Regions from separate parts of the Tigheibacillus halophilus genome, predicted to be linked through region 1. Evidence: predicted binding sites of a transcription regulator. Region 1 holds the regulator's gene; each other region holds the start of a gene.
The links. The regulator LexA, encoded in region 1, represses DNA repair genes until DNA is damaged. The targets are predictions, from matches to a motif close to CGAACATATGTTCG.
Positions count from the first base shown of each region.

Region 1 (4,632 bases):
CGGATCATCTATTGAAGGTTTTGTAAGGATTGAAGAATCGGATATGTACCTGCATCCTGATATCGATTCTTTCGTCGTGTTTCCCTGGACATCTGAAAAAGGCAAAGTAGCCAGGTTCATCTGTGATATATACAATCCTGACGGTACACCTTTTGAAGGTTGCCCGCGTTACAATCTCAAACGTAATCTCAAGCGGATGGAAAAGTTAGGGTTCACTGATTTCAATATTGGCACAGAGCCGGAGTTCTTTCTGTTCAAGCTGGATGAGTATGGTGAACCTTCCCTGGAGCTGAATGACCACGGCGGCTATTTCGACTTGGCCCCGACAGATTTGGGGGAAAATTGCCGAAGGGATATCGTTTTGGAACTGGAGGAAATGGGTTTTGAAATTGAAGCTTCCCATCACGAAGGGGCACCTGGACAACATGAGATAGATTTCAAGTATTCAGACGCGGTTCGCCATTGCGATGATATTCAAACGTTCAAATTAGTCGTTAAAACAATTGCAAGAAAACATAATTTGCATGCCACATTCATGCCAAAGCCTCTATTCGGGGTTTTCGGATCTGGTATGCACGTCAATATGTCTTTGTTCAACAAGGGAAAAAATGTATTTTTTGACGAATCAGGAGATATGGAATTAAGTACAACAGCATATCAATTCATCGCCGGGTTGCTTAAACATGCGAACAATTTCACAGCTGTTACGAATCCTACAGTAAATTCTTATAAACGTCTTGTGCCCGGTTATGAAGCACCGTGTTATGTTGCCTGGTCTGCACAAAACCGAAGTCCATTACTGCGTATTCCTTTTTCGAGAGGTCTAAGCACAAGAGTGGAATTAAGAAGTGTGGATCCCACTGCCAACCCATATATGGCTATGGCTGTGCTTTTGGCAGCAGGCCTTGACGGAGTGGAAAATAAAATGGCCCCACCAACCCCTGTCAATGGGAATATTTATGATATGACAGCGGAAGAAAGAAAGGAAAACGGAATTGTCAATCTGCCGGCAACATTGAAGGAAGCTTTAACAAAATTGACTAAAGATGAAACAATGATAGAGGCTATGGGAGCTCATTTGTATGAACATTTTATCGAGGCAAAAGAAATTGAGTGGGACATGTTCCGAACAACTGTTCACCCTTGGGAACGCGAGCAGTACTTGAGCCTGTATTAAGCTCGGTATGACTGGGTTTTAGATTGTGGATGCGGCCAAATAATTGAGTGAGAATAGATGGCCACCCACAAAATACCCACAAAAATAATCATTTTAGGATACTGTCCATATAAGCGTCAAGTTGGGCAGTATTTTTTTATCTGTTTATTTGCCTGTTGCCAATTTCTTGTTTGTTCCCCCCCCCCCAAAACATGTTGTGGTAAACTAGCATTAATAAAAAAATGGAAGGATTTAAGAAATGGCAGAATTGCGTGGAGAACATCTTTTGCAAGAAAAGTATGGAACGGTAAAAAAAGCGGCGGCCTTTTATAATAACCAGATGCTGCATCACCTCAATGGAGTAATGATAGATTTCATTTCTGAACAAAGTATGATGTTTATATCGACTGCGGATAAAGATGGAAACTGTGATTCTTCCTTCAGGGCTGGCCCTAAAGGTTTTGTAAAGGTGATACATGAGAAATTGCTGATTTATCCAGAGTATAAAGGAAATGGTGTGATGGCGAGTTTAGGAAATATAGAAGAAAATCCGCATGTCGGCCTTATGTTCATAGACTTTTTTGAACACTGTATTGGGCTTCATGTGAACGGAAAAGCCGCCATTGTAGAGAACAAACAGTTGCCGGCAATGGATCAGGTGATGAAAAAAATGAAGGAAAAAGAAGCGGCTAAAGCAGAAAGATGGGTTGTGATTGAGATAGAAGAGGCGTATATTCATTGTTCAAAGCACATTCCTAAACTGAGGAAGCTAGATAAGGATAACTACTGGGGAACTGACGAGGTCAGAAGAAAAGGTGGTGACTATTTCAAAACCAAGCATGAAAAGAAGCATGATCATGAAAGATAATAAACGAAAGTTAAAAAAATTGCAGGATACGATGTATCTCTGCAGTTTTTTCGATTGGGTAAAGGATGCTTTGTTGCATATACGATGTGGTGATTTACGTTTTTCAGGCTTTACCGAGCTGCCGTTTTTTAACGGCTTTTTTCTTTTTATAAGCAATCCAACTGGTTTTCAATGAAGCGTATGTGCCAACAGCCGCAGCTCCATAAAATCCGCCCATAAACAAGCCGGCCCATATATCATGACGATGGCTGATGAAAATAGAAATAAAAAAACCAAAGAAAGACGCTATGGTGGGATAATAAGGCTTGGGTATTGGAAAAGCTTTGAATAACTGGGTTAAGAGTATTATTGCAGGAACTGCTATGACTCCATCCAGTATGGTTGTATGTATGACCGGGAATTCTTCCATGAGTATCACCTTTCCACAGGTTTTTGTTATCATGTAGGTTTTCCCAAAATAACTTTTTTATGAGAGTATGCAAAAATCATGCAACATATAATACAAATGCTTGCCATTGAGCGGCAAGCATTTATTATCAATGAATGGAACGATAGAGACCAATTACTTTACCAAGAATAGAAACATTATCATAAATGAGCGGTTCCATCGTGGCGTTTTCCGGTTGTAATCGGATATAGTTCTTTTCCTTATAAAATCTCTTTACTGTTGCTTCGTTATCCTCTGTCATCGCTACAACAATTTCACCGTTTTGAGCAGTATTCTGTTGTTTGACGATTACTTTATCGCCATCAAGGATTCCTGCCTCAATCATGCTTTCACCATCGATGACCAAGACGAATGTGTTTTCATCAGGACTTGCTACTGATTTTGGAATCGGCAGGAACTCCTCTATGTTTTCAACAGCAGTAATTGGTATCCCCGCTGTAACTTTACCGATTAAAGGAGCATAGAAGGCGTCATCTTTTGGAATGCTGCCTTGTCCGGATGGATCAAGAATTTCAATTGCTCTGGGTTTTGTCGGATCTCTTCGTATATAACCTTTATTTTCCAATCTAGCTAAATGACCATGCACTGTCGAACTGGAAGCGAGTCCGACTGCCATAGCAATTTCCCGTACCGAAGGCGGATAGCCCTTTTTACTTACTTCAGATTTGATATAGTCAAGAATGGCTTGTTGGCGCTTTGACATTTTTGTCATAAAAACACACCTCACACATAGATTTTATTAATGATAGTTTACCATGGTTCATATGGTAAAGCAAACATTAGTTCTAAAAACGCTTGACAGGAACCTTTGTTCTGTTATAATCAAATTAGAACAAAGGTTCTCAAATGTGAGGAGGGGCAATATGTTTGGGAAATTGACGAAAACAGATGTATTTTATTTTGTAGCTTTTGCTTTATCACTTGTATTTTTGTATGTATCATTAATAACATCTTGATTCTTTATTATAGAAATATGAATACTAGGTTGGAGAAATCTATATGAAAAAAGCAATCATATATTGTCGTGTCAGCACTGACAAACATACACAGGAATCGTCTCTTGTAAGGCAGGAAGAAGAATTGCTCCGTTTGTCTGCAAATCTGGAAATCGATGTGGCTGATGTTATAACGGAACAGGCAAGCGGGTACGACGTTGACAGAGATGGTGTTTTTGAAATCTTGGAATGCTTTGCGGAAAAAAAAGCAGAAATACTGCTTATTCAGGATGAAACCAGACTGGGAAGAGGCAATGCTAAAATTGCCTTATTCCATCAATTGCAAAAGATGAATGTACAGGTTTATACAGCGGTCAATGGCGGAGAAATGGTTTTGTCTGAAGCGGATGCCATGGTGTTGCAGATTGTGGGGATTGTAGAGGAATATCAGCGGAAATTGCATAACGCCAAAATCAGCCGTGGAATGAAGAGGGCTGTCGCACAAGGATACAATCCCGGACGGAATATGATGCATAAAGACAGGGCTCCTGGTAAACAGCGTAAAGAATTCCCCATGGACGAGCTGATAAAGCTGCGCTCCAAGAATTTGACTTTCCAAGAGATCGCTCATACATTGCAGGGGCAAGGTTACGATGTTTCCAAGGCAACGGTACACCGGCGCTTTCAGGAGTATCAAAAAACTTGATTGCGATGATGGCAACAGGTAAGATAAAGGCAAGGACATACCATGAGTATGTTCTTGCTTTTTATTTTTAACCGAGGCTTTGATTATGCTTAACGGGAGGAAAAATATGATTTCAAAAAATAAACTGGATCGCATCAATGCACTCGCGAAGAAATCCAAGCAAGAAGGGTTATCCGAAGCGGAGAAACAAGAACAGAAAGCGCTAAGAGCTGAGTATTTGAAAAATGTGCGCCAATCTTTCAAAAATCAATTACAGACAATGACTGTAATCGACCCCGAAGGAAATGATGTGACACCAAAAAAAGTCAGGGAGATGCAGGAAAAGAATCGTAAAAATTAACGTTATTAATCTTTAAAATACGCAATGATGACTGCCAGAAACTTGTCAGGGATGCTGGTTCATTATAAAATGAGAGCAATTGGATAATTGAAAGGGGTAGAGAAATGTCGGATAATTTAGAGCAACTATCTGTTAATACAATACGAACATTGTCTATTGATGCAATTGAAAAAGCAAAT
Region 1 is NZ_JBHUIZ010000003.1:738,735-743,366, forward strand. Features, by position in the region: gene glnA (type I glutamate--ammonia ligase) at 1-1,177, shown strand, start outside; gene ACFSMW_RS04205 (pyridoxamine 5'-phosphate oxidase family protein) at 1,416-2,024, shown strand; gene ACFSMW_RS04210 (hypothetical protein) at 2,128-2,433, opposite strand; gene lexA (transcriptional repressor LexA) at 2,561-3,184, opposite strand; gene ACFSMW_RS04220 (YneB family resolvase-like protein) at 3,472-4,113, shown strand; gene ACFSMW_RS04225 (DUF896 domain-containing protein) at 4,220-4,453, shown strand; gene tkt (transketolase) at 4,558-4,632, shown strand, end outside.

Region 2 (4,632 bases), 300 kb from region 1:
ACATACAAGAAAGGCGTTGGTCCAAGCGCTGTCCTATGTGGATAGCGATATCACTTTTTATATAGCCGATGAGTCTGGGGAATATACGGTTGAACGCTTTATCAGTATTTTTACGGAACATGATTTGCACCATATCCGGCAAATCGAGAATCATTTGGCAAAGAACGCAGTTGAAACGCAGCCGGACAGCTCTTCCGCCCCTCTGGAGCAGCTGGACCGACTCATTGGGCAACATCCACGCCTCCATGGGGCGCTCGCCGGTATCAGTATTTGTGATGCGATAACAGGTCGAACAATTTATGAACACATGGCTGCAACCCGCCTGCATCCTGCATCTAATATGAAATTGCTTACAGCTGCAGCAGCACTGGAAACTTTAGGGGAAAATTATGTCTGGAAAACGGAAATTTGGATTGACGGTGAAATCGTTGGCGATGAATTATGTGGCAGTCTATATATCAAAGGCAAGGGAGATCCAACGTTGCAGCCGTCAGATTTGGAACAGTTTACAGCAGATTTGTACCATCGCTTTGGAATCAGAAAAATTACCGGTGACATCGTGGCCGATGACACATGGTATGATAATGTTCGCTTATCGCCGGATATGATGTGGTTAGATGAACATTGTTATTACGGTGCACAGGTGAGCGCACTGACTTTATCCCCTGATAATGATTATGACGCAGGAACGGTCAAGATTAATGTTCGGCCGGGCCTTGGTGACGGGTCACCAGTGGAGGTTTCTCTCTATCCGGATACAAATTATATCCACATAGAAAATAATGCCATTACTGTGGCGGAACAAACCAATGATGTTGGAATAGAGTTTTTGCGCAAACATGGTGAGAATACGGTGATAATGAACGGGGCAATTCCACTAACGGCTGAAAAGGAAAGCGAGTGGATTGCTGTCTGGGAACCGACAGCATATGTGTTGTCGGTGTGGGTGGATAAGCTGAGACAAAAAGGCATACATATATCTGGAAATGCAAAAGTCGACGCTGTTCCTGAAACAGGTAAACTTCTGATGCAGCATGAATCAATTCCACTTTGCGAACTGCTTATCCCTTTCATGAAGCTGAGCAACAATGGACATGGTGAAATACTTGTCAAGGAAATGGGAAAAGTGGTCCGGGGAGAAGGGAGCTGGGACCTTGGCATGGAAGTGGTACTGGAAAACGCCGCATCATTTGGAATAGACACAGATAACATTTTACTTCGGGATGGGTCGGGCATCTCACATGTGAATTTGATTGCTCCGCAACAGCTGACAAATCTACTATTTTTTATCCAGAAAAAACCTTGGTTCGATACTTACTACCGAAGTTTACCAATTGCTGGAAAAAAAGAACGGATGGCGGGTGGGACATTACGTGAACGCCTGACCGGTAGAAACGTGGCGGCGAAAACCGGCACAATTTTCGGGGTGAGCACCCTTTCTGGTTATATGCGTCCCAAATCGGGCAAAAGGTTGATTTTTTCCATCATGCTGAATAATCTCCTGGATGAAGAAGATGGCCCTGATATAGAGGATAAGATGATTGACATACTTGATTATATGTAGAAAAAACGGCTGTCTTTTAGAGCAAGACAGCCGTTTTTTTATTGATCTTCTTTGGTAGGACCCATCACACCTGGCACATGCAACCCTGCCTGACGCAGGAGCACAGTTATCTGTCCGCGGTGATGTGTTTGATGATCGATCAATTTTCTTAGGATCGCACCGCGTGGCACTTGTTGTCCAAACGCTTCCACGGTTTCTGCCATTTTTTCATCTGTCAATTTCTTTTCCGCTTCATGATGGATATCATCAGCGATTTTCTTGTATGCAGCCACCATTTTTTCTGATTCCCCTGGAACATTTTCTTCTTGTTTTGCAGCCTCCACATCGAGACCGGTCAAGCCTGCGAAAAAAGCTGGGCTTGTAGCCAGATGCCACCCGAGCCAGCGCAATGTATTATGCCCTTCTACAATGGCTTGATCCAGTTTTTCATCTCTAAAAGCTTGCAGTGCTTGTGTGGTACCTTTTGCCGCTTCGTCCCAATCTGATAGAAAATCAGTAACCGTTCTGTACATATACAACAGCTCCTTTAATTTATCTATAACTTTATTATAAGTAAGCGGAAGTTTGAAAACAAATATTCTATTTGGCCTGTCAGCAAGCAGCTATAAAATGGCTCCAAACCTATCAATTACCTTTTCCATGAATAGATCTCCTATGGCCATACTAATCTTCGAAATCATTCTCCTAAAAATAAAACGATTCTCATTATCAAGTATCGTCAAGTTATTACGAAGTTATTTGAAAATGGGCTGGCAGCTACAAAGGAACTTTTGGACGATGATGTCATCATCATTGCTGTTTACACATGAATTGACGGAGACTTACCATACGAGAATGTGAGGGTCAAGAGCTGTCAAGATACAGCTGGTTCTAATCTAGATAGGTGATCGTTAATCAATATGGTTACAGATTGACTTTTTCAGTAGTATCATCCAAACTGGAAGAAGGGAATTCACGTTCGTATTGTTGCAGGCCGTAAAGTGAAGTGGTTTTCTTAATGGATATGCAGCATCCCATATTTCACTGATGTGTAGCACTATATTGATAGTCTGCGATAAATGAGTGTGGTTGCAGGGATCACTTCGGTGAAAGCATTTCGTTCGGGGGAAGAAACGAATAAATATGGTTTTAGTTATTCGGCAAAAGAACCCCAGTCAAAAAATATTATGGTAAGGGAGCTGGGCCAGTAAATGGGACTTACATTCATACTCGCAGAAAAACCTTCTGTAGCCAAGAACATCGCTGATGCGCTATCTATAAAAACAAAAAAAGAAGGTTATTATGAAGATAAGGGGTATATTATCACTTGGGCTTATGGCCATTTGCTGGAGTTATATGATGCTAAGGATTATGATGCCAAAATGGCCCGGTGGAAAATGGAAAATTTTCCTTTCATTCCTGCCCAGTTCCAGTATAAATCAAAAAAATCCTCATCACGTTCCAAAGGTTCATCAGGTCCGAGTGCGGCTAAACAACTGAAGACGATACATCAGCTTATGAGACGCCGGGATGTGGAAACCATCATTTCAGCCTGTGATTTCGACCGGGAAGGTCAATTGATCGGAGACAGCATCATCTACCAGGCTAAGCCAAAAAAAGCTGTTTACAGGCTTTTACTGAATGAATGGACAGAAGATGCAGTACTGGAAGGCCTGCGGTATGTAAAACCCAACCAAGAGTTGCGTCCGCTACTTGATGCGGGAATGAGCAGACAATGGGCAGACTGGCTGATTGGCATTAACTTGACATCCGTAGCGACATTGAAATATCAAAAAGGCCGCGGGATGGTACTGAATATTGGCAGGGTACTCATGCCTACACTGAAAATAATTTACGATCGAGACAAGGAAATCGCTGCTTTTGTTCCAGAGGATTATTTTAAGTTATCAGCAACTTTTCAGACGAACAGCAATCAATCTTATGAAGGTACATATACTGTCGGTAAAAAGGATAAGTTTTCTGCACAAGCCGAATTGGAGGAAATACGTGAAAAGCTTCAGGGGAAAGATGGAATTATCACCGACAAAAAAGTGGAAAAACGTAAAGAGTTGCCGCCATTATTGTTCAATCTTTCCAATTTACAAGGTTACATCACGAATAAATATAATGGTTGGACGGCTGGCAAAGTGCTCAAGTTCGCGCAATCTTTGTATGAGAAGAAGTTCATCACATACCCTAGAACATCCAGTCTAGCTTTGGAAGAAAGCCTGACAGGAAAAACGAAAAAAGTATTGGATGCCTTGTCAGTGAACCTATCTTATAGGAGCAGTATCAAGTTTTCCAAAAGCAAGCGGATATTCAACAATGCAAAAGTGGAAAGCCACAGCGCTATCACACCGACTTATAAACTGCCTAAAAGACTGGGTGCAGACGAGAAAATTGTCTATGAAACAATCAAAAACCGTTTTATCATGCAGTTTATGCCGCCAGCACTTTATGAAGAAACCATGCTGCAAACGACAGTTCCTGAAGCTGGTGTCAAGGGCGTATTTGTTTCCAAAGGAAAGGTATTGTTGGAAGCAGGCTGGAAGCAAGTGGAAAGTATACCAGCAACAGACAAGCATCTGCCATACGTGGAGGAGAGTGAACAGACCCAGCTGATAAAAGCAGATATCAGCAAGCACGAGACAAAGCCGCCAAAGCGGCATACGGAAAAAACATTACTGAAAATAATGGAAACATGTGGAAGAAGCTTTAAGGAAGAGGATTCAGCTGCAATGATGGAAAGCATTATGGCGGGATTCTCTATAGGGACAGCTGCAACGCGAGCCGAAACGATCGCAAAACTGAAAACGGCAGGATATATTGCTGCGGATGGAAAACATTTAACTTGTACAGATACTGGAAAAAAACTGGTAGAAATGTTCCCCGTCCCATCCTTATTTGATTTGGAATTTACCGGCCGACTTGAAAAAACGCTTGCAGATATCGAAAAAGGCCGTGTCAAAAAGTCGGCCTTTATGACGTTGATCAGCGATTTCACCCGCAGTGCAGTAGACCAAATCAAGCAGGATCAAGATGCAGTCATCCGAACGGTCACAAAGCAATCCGGTACCAAGCGGGGCAAA
Region 2 is NZ_JBHUIZ010000003.1:442,715-447,346, forward strand. Features, by position in the region: gene dacB (D-alanyl-D-alanine carboxypeptidase/D-alanyl-D-alanine endopeptidase) at 1-1,564, shown strand, start outside; gene ACFSMW_RS02760 (DinB family protein) at 1,603-2,076, opposite strand; gene ACFSMW_RS02765 (type IA DNA topoisomerase) at 2,755-4,632, shown strand, end outside.
Region 2: the regulator LexA is predicted to act here: its motif matches at 2,512-2,525, upstream of ACFSMW_RS02765 (type IA DNA topoisomerase).

Region 3 (4,632 bases), on a different contig from region 1:
ACATATCCTTCTTGTTTAAGCTTTTCCAAAACCTTGACATGTTCACCCTTGCGGCCAGAAACAACTGGTGCAAGTATTTGCATCTTTGTGCGTTCCGGGTATTCTAAAATACGGTCGACCATCTGCTGAATGGTTTGCGAACTGATTTCTATACCATGTTTTGGGCATGTAGGCCTTCCTATACGGGCATAAAGAAGCCTGAGATAATCATATATTTCAGTAACCGTACCGACAGTCGAGCGCGGATTGCGGCTGGTTGTTTTTTGATCTATGGAAATCGCCGGTGACAAGCCTTCAATTGAATCCACATCCGGTTTATCCATTTGACCTAAAAATTGGCGTGCATATGCTGAAAGTGATTCAACATATCTGCGTTGTCCTTCAGCATAAATCGTATCAAAAGCTAGCGAAGATTTTCCTGAACCCGACAACCCGGTTACCACAACTAATTTGTTTTTTGGGATATTGATGCTGATGTTTTTCAAATTATGCGCTCTAGCACCTTGAATCTTGATTGACTTGCTTGGCATGAACGAATCTTCCTTCCACAATTTGAATTTAACGATACAAAGTGAAACTGTATTTAGTAATTTTTATGGTAGTTGTTTTTTAGAACGAATGTCCATCACTTGGAAAGACTGCTGATTCTTGATATACGGAAGTGTGAACCTTTTTCGGAAGGTGAATTCCTTCTTCCCCTCCCTGCATGACTATATTAAACATCGGTCTTCAATTGGAAAAGCACATCACGCAGCTCCGCCGCACGCTCGAAATCGAGTTCTTTTGCAGCTTCCCGCATTTCCTTTTCCATCTTTTCAATCACTTTTTCCTTCTCTTCAGTTGGCATTTTTTTGAGTTTCTTATCTGTTACATAATCCTCGCCGGTTTCTGCAGCAACAGTCGCTCTGATAGATTCATGCACTTCTTTTTTAATCGTTTTCGGAACGATATGGTGTTTTTCATTATAAGCCATCTGTATTTCACGGCGGCGATTTGTTTCGTCAATTGCAGCCTTCATGGAATTCGTGATGGTATCTGCGTACATGACAACTTTTCCGTTTTCATTACGCGCGGCCCGGCCCATCGTCTGTACCAACGAACGTTCCGACCGCAAAAATCCTTCTTTATCCGCATCCAATATAGCGACCAGTGAGACTTCCGGGATATCCAAGCCTTCCCGCAACAGATTAATCCCAACCAGCACATCATGTTTTCCAAGCCGCAGCTCCCGGATAATTTCTGTACGTTCCAGGGTTTTGATTTCAGAGTGCAAGTATGTCACTTTAATCCCGATTTCTTTTAAGTAGTCAGTCAAATCCTCTGACATCTTCTTTGTCAGCGTTGTGACAAGCACCCGCTCGTTTTTTTCAACTCTTTTATTAATCTCTGCAATCAAGTCATCGATTTGACCCTTGATCGGCCTGACTTCCACTTCAGGATCCAGCAGACCTGTCGGGCGGATAATCTGTTCTGTTACATCAGGTGCATGTTCCAATTCATAGGGGCCTGGAGTTGCAGAAACATAGATAAGCTGTTTTGTTTTTTGCTCAAACTCTTCAAATCTCAACGGTCTGTTGTCCAGTGCCGAAGGAAGGCGGAAACCATGATCGACCAACACTTGTTTTCTAGCTCTGTCACCATTGTACATTCCGCGTACTTGCGGCAGTGTGACATGTGATTCATCCACAATCACCAGAAAATCCTCCGGAAAATAATCGAACAATGTATATGGAGTTGCTCCTTTTTCCTTTAAATTCAAATGGCGGGAATAATTTTCGATACCCGAGCAAAATCCCATTTCCTTCATCATCTCGATATCATAATTCGTACGCTGCTGTAAACGCTGTGCTTCCAACAATTTATTCTGGTCATGCAATTCTTTCAAGCGTTCTTCTAACTCTGCTTCTATTCTTTCAATAGCCAGTTTCAATTTTTCCTCCCGTGTCACATAGTGTGAAGCAGGAAAAATGGCGACATGCTCACGGTCCCCGATAATTTCCCCTGTTAGTGCATCCACTTCGCGAATTCGGTCGATCTCATCGCCAAAAAACTCAATACGGATACAGTTTTTTTCTCTCGAAGCTGGAATTACTTCAACGGAGTCACCGCGTACGCGAAATGTACCACGCTTAAAATCAATATCATTGCGAGCATATTGGATATTCACAAAATCCCGCAACAGGTCATCACGTTCTTTTTCCATGCCAATTCTTAGTGATACGACCTGGCTGCCGTATTCTATAGGAGAACCGAGGCCAAAGATGCTGGAAACACTTGCTACAATCAACACATCATTCCGCTCAAACAAGGACGAGGTTGCCGAGTGCCGCAATTTATCAATCTCGTCATTAATACTGGCATCTTTTTCGATGAACGTATCTGTAGAAGGGACATATGCTTCCGGCTGATAATAATCATAGAAGCTGACAAAATATTCAACTGCATTGTTAGGAAAAAATTCTTTGAACTCACTGTACAACTGGCCCGCTAAAGTCTTGTTATGGGCGATGACAAGGGTTGGCCGGTTGATTTCCTTCACGACATTTGAAACAGTGAATGTTTTGCCTGTCCCTGTTGCACCAAGCAGTGTCTGATGCCGCTGCCCGGCCAGCACTTTCTTGACCAGCTCTGCTATGGCCTTTGGCTGGTCTCCATCAGGTTCATACTTAGAAATAAGGTTAAACTTGTTATTTTCCAACTGACTTCCTCCATTCCTTTCCCCATTTAAATATATAAAAAGCAGTATGCTCGTGCTGCTTTAAAATTGTAAACAATATAGATTTCTGTATCGTCATTATAACACATCAACGAACAAATATTCTATTTTTATGCATAAAAGTTACCTTTATTAATTTACCCATTAACCTTATTATCGAATCAGCAAAGATTGTTTTTGCACGTATATTTTCAAAAATAAAAGCCATATGGAATATATCGAACATAAAAAACAAATAAGCCCCGGAATAAGCAGGCTTATTTGTCGTTAAAATGATTAAACAATCTTCTCTATATTCGCTTCAAAATTCCAAGTATTTCCCTTTGACTTTTTCCAGTCCTTACTATTTGCAATGTTTCATTAGAAAAATTGATAACACGTTGCGACATTCTGATTGATGAACCAAATTAATAGAAAAATAATGAACGTATATCTCATGAATTTCACCTCTTCATTACTTTTCTTTCAAACGAAAGTCTATAACAGATATACATAAAGCAGGATAAGGCCCCCCTTCTGCTTTATGACTAGTGACTCATTGTTGCACTGTCATCGTCTTCTCCATCAGCAGTAACTTTGATAATGGCAGAAGCCCCTTTTTGAACATGATTAAATTGATGGGTTACGAAAGAGTAGCTTCCTTCCTCCTTTACTTCAAATTCAACAACTGCTCCGCCACTTGCTGGTAATTGTATGGTTTGCATACCCTTCAACTGATTTTCGGGGTTTCCTTCCAGATAAACTACATCCATCTGGGCACCTATGACGTGGAAAGAGCTAACTTCATTCGGCCCTACATTATTGATATAGAGTCGGATTCGATCGCCTGCTTTTGCTAAAAGCGGCTCATCTTTTAATGAAAATGTGTCCCCGTTTGTATTACGGTCTCCTTTTGTCAACGCTTTCGCAGAAAACACAACATGTTTCGGTTCTCCATTTGCAAAGTCTTCCAAATCATTGTAGTTGTACCATTCGTTTTGAATAACCGCGAACTCTTTATCCACCTTGTCATCCGTTGGAAAACCTTTTGCCGGTTTAACAACCACGATGCCATGCATGCCATTTGCAATATGTGACAGTACTGGATCTGTGGCACAATGGTACATAAATACTCCCGGTCTATTAGCTGTATACGAGAATGTTCCACTTTTACCTGGTCCGACATCTGTAAAGTTTTTCGATGGAGATGTTTCAACTGCGTGAAAATCTACACTGTGCGGGATCTGCGGGTCCATGTTTTTCAATGTTACATTCATCGTATCTCCTTCGTTTACAACGATTAATGGACCTGGTGCTTCACCATTGAAAGTCCAGGCCTTGTAAACCTCATTCGGAGCAATTTCAATGTCAGTGATTTGTGTAGTCATTTCAATATTCACTTCATGTTCTCCAATACGGTTAACTTTTAAGGGTACCGGTTTTTGATTTAAATCTTTGTGTGGTGTAATTACTTCTGATTTTGATTTAACTTGTGCAGCTTGTTTAGCAGCCATTTTGGTTTGCGCATCAACATCGCTGCTTATTCCACAACCTGCCAGCAACACAGAGATACCTAATGCAAAAACAATAAGAAATCTTTGAGATGCCCTCATTTTCCTCACTCCCGTGTTTTTTTGAAAATCTTAGCACGTGGTAAAATCAGCCTACTAGTCTTTTAGTTGTAGATATCTGTTTCGTACGGAATGATCACTCATAGATGTTTTACTTATCTACAAGTCCAGTGTAAATGGCGAGGTGAAGATTACACGTGATTTGCGTCACTTGATTCATGTTCAATAATGAACAAGATGTGACGTGGAATATATCCATATAAACTATGATTTTTACAGTTCATATAGTGTAAAATAGCTTTTAAACATAAGCTGATTTCAAATAACATGTGAAAACTGTAATTTGTAATAATCCATTTATTCCAA
Region 3 is NZ_JBHUIZ010000017.1:52,824-57,455, reverse strand. Features, by position in the region: gene uvrA (excinuclease ABC subunit UvrA) at 1-530, opposite strand, end outside; gene uvrB (excinuclease ABC subunit UvrB) at 716-2,698, opposite strand; gene ACFSMW_RS18745 (multicopper oxidase domain-containing protein) at 3,244-4,308, opposite strand.
Region 3: the regulator LexA is predicted to act here: its motif matches at 2,809-2,822, upstream of uvrB (excinuclease ABC subunit UvrB).

Region 4 (4,632 bases), 450 kb from region 1:
CAAATTTCAAGGTATCCAATCCGGCTTCTAGCATTGCCGCAAAATCATGCAATGATATTTTTTCAGTTCCTGCCATTTCCACGATTTCATCAAAGAGCTGAATCAGTGCGTTCCACACCTGTTCCTGCTCTCTGCCTTTTTCAATCTCGCCCGCATCATCATAATCGGAGCGCATTGTTTCAAGCCGCTGTGGCACATCGATTTTCTCCAGCAATGTATAAATAGCGATACAGCGTTCTTCAATGGTTTTTCTTCCTCTGACATTTTCATCGAATTCTTTCAGTCCTTGTAAAACCTGCTTCCGATAGATATTCAGCCGCTCCTGTGTCTTCTTTTCTGAGTCAGTTTGGGCTTTTTGGTCAAATCCGTGAAATCTACGAAAAACCCAAGGTTCATCGGAAAACCAACGTTTTCTGCCGCGTATTCCATATTCCAGCACATAGTCCTCCAACTCATCGACAGCATCGCTGTTTAAAGGACATTTTTTATCCGCCGCAGGAACAAAACCTGTTTTCAGCATACGAAAAACAGCATCATAACGCCAATCTCCTTCAACAGCCTCCAAGGCGGAGCGAATGAATTCGATCAATGGATGGTGGATCATCGGCCGTTTTTCATCAATAAAAACCGGAATATCGTAATCTCCGAAAATAGTGGCAATCAAATCATGATAAGTAGGGGCTTCACGGTTGAGAACGACAATGTCCCGAAAACGATACTTTTTTTCCCGGACTAGCCTGACAATTTCTTGTGCGGCTGCTTCCACTTCAGCGCGTGGATGAACGGCTTCAGCGATTTTGATTGGTACATCCCCACGGTACGCAGGAGCTGGGCGGGTATCAAAATTTTCTTCCAAATGGGCAAAATAAGGACGATTGATGAACTTTCCTTGTTTTGTATCTAAAATGACCGTATCCTCCACAGCTATCCCATTATCTTCTGCCAGCTGCTTAAGCGCATGATACGTTTCACTCGTTTGATGGAATAAATGTAACTCTGACAGGCTTTGTGTTTCAATATCGGTAGTCAAAGCAACTGTCACACAACGGCATTGCTTCAATAAAGCCTTCACAACTTCCAGCTCCTGAGGGGTAAACTGGTGAAAACCTGCTATATAAATTTCCGCCCGCTTCAATGAATCCGCCTGCCCAATCTTCTCCGCCAGTAATTGCAGTTGATCCTCACTATCAATATAATTGCCGGCCAATGCGAGATTCAATTTTTCATAGATGTACAGCAAATCATCCAGCTTTTCAATCAGAGCTCGTTCCCCCGGCTCTTTATGTACAAAGCCTTGCATATGGACAAGCTGCATTTGTAAAATCTCCGGTGTGACTTGATAGCGTTTGAACTCCGTGATCATTTTTTCAACTTGTTCAAGAAAACCTTGTTTTTCAGTAGCCTTTTGAAAAATATGCCATTTTTCGGATTTTTGTTCAATAATTTTCCGTAACATCATCTGAATACCGATGGAACTGATAAATTGCCTTGTAGCCCCTCCCGTTTCCTGTAAAATACGCCAAGCAAGCCTTGAAAAGCTGAATACCTGCGTACGGATACTGCCACAGAATTCGTGGTCGCCAAATAATGCATATTCCTGATCAAACGTCATCTGTTCTGGAACAAGATAATAAATTGGCGGTCCCTGCGGTTCATCCTTCGATTTTTGCTTGATTTCTTCTGTCAAAAAGGCATTTTTATCTGTACCCGCTCTTCCCACGACGAACCGTATTCCCATAAATACTCTCCTCCCTTTTTCCAATGATTAAAGGTTTTATCTCATAACTGTGTTATTTCAATGCATTTACAGATGGTAATTTGTTCTACGCACTTGAGACGCTTCTTTCAAGTGACATGAAATTTTATATAGACGCGCTTATATTGATGTATATGCAGTCAGAATGGCCTGAAACAGGGCCTCTGAAATGCAGCAGCAGATCTAGTTGAATAAGACCGGCCAATAGTGAAAAGAAAAAGCACATAAAGCATATCTATCGTAGCGGACATTTATCTTCGCATGCTTACGTATTTCTTGTTTTTTCGCACGTGTCGCCACAAGATACTGCCTTATGTACTATTTTAGCAAAAACCAGGGTACGCATATAGTTATTTGTTGTTTGTATGATGCCAATCTTGGTATGGAACCTCCCCTGAATCGATTTTTGTATTTTTTTGCAGCCTTCTTTCAATAAATTTGCCGAAAATCCAAAATAGCAAAATACATATTCCGATAACGGTAGTTTTGACAGGATTTTTTGCAAAAGATGTAATGCTGGAACCTACGTAGGCAATCGAAAAAATCATGACTGTTTTTCCCAGCAGTACAGCCAGGGCAAATTGTTTGAAATTGATTTTTGAGAGTCCGGCAACAACATTGATGATTGCGGAAGGTGAAAAAGGAAAACATAAAAGCAGGAATAAAGGGCCGAATCCATGTTTTTCCAACCATAGGGTTATTCGGCGTACCTGCTTGTTTTCCCTGATTCTTCTGAACCATGATTTCTTGCCTAAATACCGAATGAGAAAGAAAACGCCCATTGCACCAAGCGAAGCTCCCACCCAAGAGTAAATGAACCCAAAAAACAATCCATAGGCTGCCGCATTGGCAAATACAAATACGAACAGCGGCAAAACCGGGATAAAAGCTTCTAGGAATGGCAGCAGCAACCCCGGCAATGGTCCTAAACTCTGGTAACGGTCAAGCAGGTCTTGTATGTAATCATCAATTTTTCCTTGCTCCATCATCACCTGAAAATCTGCAATTATATTCAACACATACATGTGGTCGTCTCCTTACGGCAAAAGCATCTTTTCTATCTATTTTTGTCTAATGAAAACCTCTCCATACATTGTAAAACATAATTGAAAAAACAGATAGTATTTTCAAACTGCGCCTCTTTCTTTTCATTCATTCATAATTCATGTATTTTTTTTGCAGTTTCGTATATAATAGAACAAACGTTCCATTCATGGAGGAGGATATAGATGCGTCAGCTTAACGAAGAAGAGGCGAACATAGCCAACCGTTTCCTTTTTCTGTCTATGGCTATTGTCGTGTTGCACCAGGATAGCGCCTATATTCGCAAATCACCACTGAAAATCAAAGAAAATTACATTGAATTGATTGGAAAAATGATTACAATGGCCACTAACGAACGACGGCTGCTCCGCAAAAAGATGCAAGCGATGCATATGCAGGTGGTAACTCTTGACCAGAACGGATCCTTCACATCCTATTTATTCACCTGCCAAGGAAAGGAGGAAAAATGTAATTACTTTAATCCAGCCATTCGTAGCAAAGTAAAAGACTTGCTGGGCGAACTTATGCAAAAGGCTCAGCGACCATATCAGACCTCCGCTGCAAATGTCTGATGCGATGTTCCAGCAAAAAACGAAATTGAGCCGTACGTTCGAGCTGGTTCAGCATGATGCCATACGAGGTGTCAAAAACAACCCTGCGATTGTTCCTGAACTCCACTTCTGCACAGCCATTTTTTGTTTTATATAATGTCTTAACATGTGAATGGGCAATCCACGAACAATTGGGATTAGTGGGTGATAGGGTTGGAAGGAAATACATGCCGCTGAAGGGATCAATCGAGACGGGGGCTTTATGCGTGATACCGTAAACATCCCTGGTTCCTTCCTGCCTGCCTTTCAGGCTGCTGCCAAAAAATTTACAGGCTTGGTCGATCAACTTGCTAGGGGTGGAACGGATACTGTATTCATCATGTTCTTCCAGGGCCAGGGCTGCTGTCTTACCATGCTTGTCCGCACAGGCAATAACAGCCATTGTCAGAGGAGTGATTTCATACGATGAGGATTGGAAAGTATTCATCATTTAGTTCATCCTTTCATTGTTTAAATGAAAAGAAAGAGGACTTATTTACTAATTTACCAGATGTCTCCCCAAAAGTATAGCCAAATTAATACTTTTCCAACAATTTATCCTTCTTGTCGCTATATCACAGCATTTTTTTGCAAATGGAAAACACAGGCCCTGCTGCTCCACGGTACTGTTTACCTGCCGGGAGCAGGAAAACCTGCTGGGAGTGTATTGATACCCGGAGTGTGGAAAGGAATATTCAGTTTTGCGCTACTCATGGACGAGTCTGTCCCACACTTTTTTTCGGATGTCCAACACGCAAACGCCGCTATTCATTCGATAAAACCAAAGGGGATAGTCATCTGGCGTTTACTGCTTCCCGCAAACTGCGGCGCAATATTTTTCCCGTAGTATTTTTAGGGATTTCCTCAAGGAAAACGATATGTGTCGGTATTTTATATTTCGCCAAATGACTGCCGCAATACATGAGCACCTCATCCTCTGTCATTTCCACATCATTCGAAACAACAAAAGCTTGTACAGCCTCACCGCTATTGGAATCAGGCACACCAATAACTGCGGCTTCCGCTATTTGCGGATGGCTGAACAGTACTTCTTCTACCTCACGCGGATAAACATTATAACCGCCTACGAGAATCATATCCTTCTTGCGGTCAACAATGTAAAAATACCCTTCATCATCCATGCGCGCCATATCACCAGTATGTAACCAGCCGTCGATGATCGTGCTAGCCGTTTCTTCCGGCATTTTATAGTAGCCTTTCATGACATTAGGCCCTTTAACA
Region 4 is NZ_JBHUIZ010000003.1:284,396-289,027, reverse strand. Features, by position in the region: gene addB (helicase-exonuclease AddAB subunit AddB) at 1-1,738, opposite strand, end outside; gene ACFSMW_RS01890 (TVP38/TMEM64 family protein) at 2,107-2,781, opposite strand; gene ACFSMW_RS01885 (YhjD family protein) at 2,986-3,372, shown strand; gene ACFSMW_RS01880 (competence protein ComK) at 3,323-3,841, opposite strand; gene ACFSMW_RS01875 (fatty acid--CoA ligase family protein) at 4,185-4,632, opposite strand, start outside.
Region 4: the regulator LexA is predicted to act here: its motif matches at 2,952-2,965, upstream of ACFSMW_RS01885 (YhjD family protein).